DNA from 2 places in the Rhizobium sp. BK491 genome. Region 1 is predicted to be linked to the other one. Evidence: riboswitches for the same ligand, from Rfam matches in the RefSeq annotation. Region 1 holds a riboswitch; the other holds the start of a gene.
The links. Region 1 has a riboswitch for S-adenosylmethionine ahead of FHX05_RS09955 (O-succinylhomoserine sulfhydrylase). Riboswitches for the same ligand answer to the same signal wherever they lie in the genome.

Region 1 (3,092 bases):
CGGCGACAACGGCAATCGATAGTATGACAATGGTGCGGGCCCATGCACTCGCGGCGCATTCCACCTGCCGATCGTCTATGTTGAGACCCGTAGCAATCTTGACAACTCCGATAACCGGCAAATACGCGAACAAATATACGAGCATCATATATGCCGCCCCGAGCCGGCCGGTTGGATCACTCGGTAATTTCATATCAGCGCACCCGAATAGACAGCTGAGTCTTCCATTTATCGCCACAAATTTATCCCACGAAATGTGGAGGCGCTCCGCTTCCACCTCAAGATGAGTTCATCACATTCTTTGCGCGAGATTATAGCAAAAGGGGCGCCTGATATTCATCGGACATCCCAGTAGACAGCACCTATCGTTTTCCCAGAAAGGATCACTACAGCCGGAAGTGTTTCGAAAGCTTCAGGCCCTGTGCCTGATAGTTCGAGCCGAGGCCGGAGCCGTAGAGGCTGCTTGGCTGTTCCAGCATGTGTTCGTAGATCAGGCGGCCAACGATCTGGCCGTCCTCGAGGATGAAGGGCACTTCATGGCTGCGCACTTCCAGCACGGCGCGGCTGCCGCGGCCTCCGGCCGGTGCATGGCCGAAGCCCGGATCGAAGAAGCCGGCATAGTGGACGCGGAATTCGCCGACCAGCGGATCGAACGGCGTCATTTCGGCGGCGAAATGCGGGGGAACATGCACCGCCTCGCGCGAGACGAGTATATAGAACTCATCGGGATCGAGGATCAGCTCGGTGCGCCCCCGGCTGTAGAGCGGCTCCCAAAAATCGAAAATATCGTGCTGGGCCTTCTTGTCGACGTCGACGACGGCCGTGTGGTGCTTGCCGCGATAGCCGATCAGCCCTTCCTTGTCGCCGGCAAGATCGATCGACAGTGCGATGCCGCCGCCGGTGATATTCGGCTTCTTGCTGGCAACCAGCGTCTCGCTCTCGTGCAGCGCCAGCAATTCCGGTTCGGTGAGTAGGGCCTGGCCGACGCGGAAGCGGATCTGCGACAGGCGCGAGCCGCGACGCACGACGATCGGGAAGGTGCGCGGGCTGATTTCGAGATAGAGCGGGCCGGAATAACCGGCTGGGATCTTGTCGAACTCCTGCGCACGGTCGGTGATGACGCGGGTGAAGATGTCGAGACGGCCGGTCGAGCTTTTCGGATTGGCCGATGCCGACATATCTTCGGGCAGGTCCAGGCGCTCCATCAGCGGCACGATATAGACGCAGCCTGTTTCCAGCACAGCGCCTTCCGAGAGATCGACGACATGCAGCTTCAGCCGGTCGAGCTTGTCGGCGACCAGATGCGAGGGGCCGGGCATGAAGCTGGCACGGACGCGGAAAGCATGCGAGCCGAGCCTGAGGTCAAGGCTTGCCGGCTGGATCTGATCGACGTCCAGTTCTCTCTCGCTCGTCAGCCGACCTGCCTCAAACAGGGCTGCGATGGCCCGGTCGGCCAGAATTCCAGTATTGCGAGCCATCATGCTTCTCTCATAATTTGCCGCAGACAAAACCAAACTCAGGGAATTGACGCAAGCCGTCAACGGCAGTATTGCAACTTATCCCGTGGTGATTTGGCCGGTCGGCTTGCAGCCACGTTAAACAAATGGCTAAAAAGACCGGGGTTGAACCGGTCTGCTTTTGCGACCGGTTTTTTTGTTTTGAAAGTGGTGATGGCATGAGCAAGACTTGGCGCCCCGCAACCCAGCTCGTTCACGGCGGAACACTCCGTTCGCAATTCGGCGAGACCTCCGAAGCAATCTATCTGACCCAGGGCTTCGTCTATGACACCTCGGAGGCGGCGGAAGCCCGCTTCAAGGGCGAAACGGATGGGTTCATCTACGCGCGCTACGGCAGCCCGACCAACGACATGTTCGAAAAGCGCATGTGCGCTCTCGAAGGCGCTGAAGACGCCCGCGCCACCGCGTCCGGCATGGCCGCCGTTTCTGCCGCCATCCTCTGCCAGCTGAAGGCCGGCGATCATATCGTTGCCGCCCGTGCGCTCTTCGGCTCGTGCCGCTGGGTGGTCGAGACGCTCGCGCCGAAATACGGCATCGAATGCACGCTGGTTGATGGCCGTTTCACCGAGAACTGGGAAAAGGCCATCCGGCCGAACACCAAGGTCTTCTTCCTCGAAAGCCCGACCAATCCGACGCTGGAAGTGGTCGATATCGCCGCTGTCGCCAACCTCGCCAACCAGATCGGCGCCAAGGTCGTGGTCGACAACGTCTTTGCAACGCCGCTCTTTCAGAAGCCGCTCGAACTCGGCGCTCATATCGTCGTCTATTCCGCCACCAAGCATATCGACGGCCAGGGCCGTTCGCTCGGCGGCGTCATCCTCTCCGACAAGCAGTGGATCGACGAGAACCTGCAGGACTATTTCCGCCATACCGGCCCGGCCATGTCGCCCTTTACCGCCTGGACGCTGCTGAAGGGCATCGAGACGCTGCCGCTACGCGTTGCGCAGCAGACGGCGAATGCCTCCAAGGTTGCCGATTTCCTCGCCGAGCAGACGAACAAGGTCGCCCGCGTGATCTATCCCGGCCGAAAGGATCACCCGCAGGCCGATATCATCGCCAAGCAGATGAGCGGCGGCTCAACGCTGGTTGCCTTCGAGCTGAAAGGCGGCAAGGAAGCGGCCTTCAAGCTGCAGAACGCGTTGGAGATCGTGAAGATCTCCAACAATCTCGGCGACTCGAAGAGCCTGATCACGCATCCTGCCACGACGACGCACAAGAACCTCACCGACGAGGCCCGCGCCGAGCTCGGCATTTCGCCGGGCACCGTGCGCTTCTCCGCCGGCATCGAGGACAGCGCCGATCTGGTCGAAGATTTCGCTCGCGCGCTCGAGCAGGTTTCCGCCTGATATCCGTCGAGCCGCCCGGATTTTCTCCAGGCGGCTCGATTGCCTTTAGACAATTGGCAGCCCGTCAGCTGGCGACCTTGAATTCGACCAGGCCGTTGTTCAGGAAGACCATCTTGTCGAACAGCTTGAGATCCAGGGGATTCGGCAGGCGAATATCCGCAAGATCGGGCACGGGCTTCAACGCCGGATCGTAGGAACGGTCGATCTGCGAGATGAAGACGACGATAAC
Region 2 (3,092 bases), on a different contig from region 1:
TTCTCGTAAAGGGCGAACCCGGTACGGGCAAGACCGAACTCGCACGCCAGGTGGCCACCGCGCTCGGCCTTGACCTGATCGAGTGGAATGTCAAATCGACGACGAAGGCCCAGCAGGGTCTCTACGAATATGATGCGGTTTCGCGCCTGCGCGACAGCCAGCTCGGCGACATCAGAGTTCATGATGTCAGCAACTACATCCGTCGGGGCAAGCTTTGGCAGGCATTCACCTCGCCGCAGAAATGCGTGCTGCTGATCGACGAGATCGACAAGGCCGATATCGAATTCCCGAACGATCTCCTGCAGGAACTCGACCGCATGGAATTCCATGTCTACGAGACCGGCGAGACGATCCGGGCCGCGATCCGCCCGATCGTCATCATCACCTCGAACAACGAGAAGGAGCTGCCGGACGCCTTCCTGCGCCGCTGTTTCTTTCATTATATTCGCTTCCCCGACATGCAGACGCTGACGCGCATCGTCGAGGTGCACTATCCCGGCATCAAGCAGACGCTCGTCCATGCGGCACTGACGCAATTCTTCGAAATCCGCGACGTGCCGGGCCTGAAGAAGAAGCCCTCGACCTCGGAAGCGCTCGACTGGATCCGCCTGCTGGTCGCAGACGATATCGATCCGGAAACGCTGCGCGCCGATGCGAAGAACGTATTGCCGAAACTCCATGGCGCGCTTCTGAAGAACGAGCAGGACGTGCACCTCTTCGAGCGGCTGGCCTTCATGGCACGTGGGCAGGGTAGATAATGCAACCCGATGCCGTAAAGGTTTTGATCTATGCTGTTCGGAATCGGCATCTGCTGGTATTCGATGAGCCAGACTTCCCCGCCGTCCAGCTCCAAGTTCCTGGTGGCACTGTCGAATCCGGTGAGGACATTGTAGCGGCCGCAGCGCGCGAATTCGAGGAGGAGACCGGTTTTGCGCCGCGCGAACTCTATTCCCTGGGCGTCCACGACTACCGTTTCGAAAAGAACGGCCGCGATTACTATCACCAACGGCACTATTTCCGCTGCGGTATCTCCGAGCGAGCGCCTGCCACTTGGCTCCACCACGAAATGACGCCTTTCGACGGTGGCGACCCGATCGGCTTCCGCTTCTTCTGGCTACCGATCGAGGCTGCCAGGCATCGCCTCGGTTATGGCATGGAAGCTCTCATTGAACATCTGTAGGCCACATCGCGCCTCCGAGCTCAGTCCCGGACTTTCCCCGACGCTCGCCCCATTGACCCGCGGAGATGTCGGGTTTATGAGATTTCCCTTGTGGTGATTTGGCCGGCCGGCTTGCAGCCACGTTAAATAAGTCGCTAAAGGGCCGCGTGCGGACCGGTAGCGATTCATCGCGGCCGGTTTTTTTGTATTTGGCGAGTGAAAAGATGCCCATCAAGATTCCCGATACGCTCCCCGCGTTTGAAACCCTCCAGAACGAGGGTGTGCGGGTGATGACCGAAACGGTGGCGTTCCGTCAGGATATCCGCCCCCTTCAGATCGGGCTTCTCAACCTCATGCCGAACAAGATCAAGACCGAGATCCAGATGGCGCGCCTGGTCGGCGCATCGCCGCTGCAGGTGGAGTTTTCCCTGGTGCGCGTTGGCGGCCACAGGGCCAAGAACACCTCGCAGGAGCATCTGCTTGCTTTCTACGAGACGTGGGAGGAAGTGAAGCATCGTAAGTTCGACGGCTTCATCATAACCGGCGCGCCGATCGAGCTGCTCGAATATGAGGACGTCACCTACTGGAACGAGATGCAGGAGATCTTGGATTGGACGACGACCAACGTCCATTCGACGATGAACGTCTGCTGGGGTGCGATGGCAGCGATCTACCATTTCCACAAAGTGCCGAAATATACGCTGACGGAGAAGGCCTTCGGCATCTACCGCCATCAGAACCTGAAGCCCTCCTCGGTCTATCTCAACGGCTTTTCCGACGATTTCGCCATTCCGGTCTCGCGCTGGACCGAAGTGCGCCGCGCTGACATCGAAAAAGTGCCTGGTCTGGAAATACTGATGGACTCGAGCGAGATGGGCGTCTGCCTCGTGCATGAACGGACTTGCAACCGGCTCTACATGTTCAATCACGTGGAGTATGATTCCACATCGCTGGCGGATGAGTATTTCCGGGATGTGAATGCCGGCGTGCCGATCAAGATGCCGCACAACTATTTCCCGCATAACGACCCGGAAATCCCGCCGCAGAACCGGTGGCGCAGCCATGCACACCTGTTCTTCGGCAACTGGATCAACGAGATCTATCAGACCACGCCATATGATCTGGAGGAGATCGGCCAGGAAAGGATTTGAGGCTTGTTCATTCCCTTCTTCCTGAAGCTCAAGGAAGCGAAGGTTCCGGTGACGCTCCGGGAATTCCTGTCGCTGCTTGAAGGAATGGAGGATGGGATTGCCGATTACGACGTCGAGGCCTTCTACTATCTGGCCCGCGCGACGCTGATCAAGGACGAGCGCTTCATCGACCGTTTCGACCAGGTCTTCGCCGATTACTTTCGTGGCGTCGAGGCGATCGGCGGCAATGCCGATGGAGAAGCGGCGGAGCCAGCCATCCTTCCCGAGGAATGGCTGCGCAAGCTCGCCGAGCGGCATCTGACCGAAGAGGAAAGACGGCAGATCGAGGCGCTCGGTGGCTTCGACAAGCTAATGGAGACGCTGCGCGAGCGGCTGGCCGAGCAGAAGGGCCGGCATCAGGGCGGCTCGAAATGGGTCGGCACGGCGGGCACCTCGCCCTTCGGCGCCTATGGCTATAACCCCGAAGGCGTGCGCATCGGCCAGGAAACCTCGCGCCACCGCCGCGCGGTAAAAGTCTGGGATCGACGCGACTTCAGGAATCTCGACGATGGCGTGGAGCTTGGCACCCGCAACATCAAGGTAGCGCTGAAACGCCTGCGACGCTGGGTACGCGAAGGCGCCGCCGAAGAACTGGATCTTTCCGGCACCATCCGCTCCACCGCCGAACATGGCTATCTCGATGTCCAGACACGGCCGGAGCGCCGCAACGCCGTCAGGCTGCTGATGTTCTTCGATGTCGGCGGCTCGATGGACGACCATATCCGCGTCGTCGAGGAACTCTT

Region 2: linked by a shared signal. The riboswitch ahead of metA (homoserine O-succinyltransferase) and the one ahead of FHX05_RS09955 (O-succinylhomoserine sulfhydrylase) in region 1 are both predicted to bind S-adenosylmethionine.

The regions. Positions count from the first base shown of each region.
Region 1 is NZ_JACIAR010000002.1:421,963-425,054, reverse strand. It holds gene FHX05_RS09960 (2'-deoxycytidine 5'-triphosphate deaminase) at 387-1,481, opposite strand; SAM riboswitch at 1,554-1,632, shown strand; gene FHX05_RS09955 (O-succinylhomoserine sulfhydrylase) at 1,676-2,863, shown strand; gene FHX05_RS09950 (DNA helicase) at 2,928-3,092, opposite strand, start outside.
Region 2 is NZ_JACIAR010000005.1:368,158-371,249, forward strand. It holds gene FHX05_RS23555 (MoxR family ATPase) at 1-758, shown strand, start outside; gene FHX05_RS23560 (NUDIX domain-containing protein) at 758-1,180, shown strand; SAM riboswitch at 1,261-1,338, shown strand; gene metA (homoserine O-succinyltransferase) at 1,384-2,310, shown strand; gene FHX05_RS23570 (VWA domain-containing protein) at 2,314-3,092, shown strand, end outside.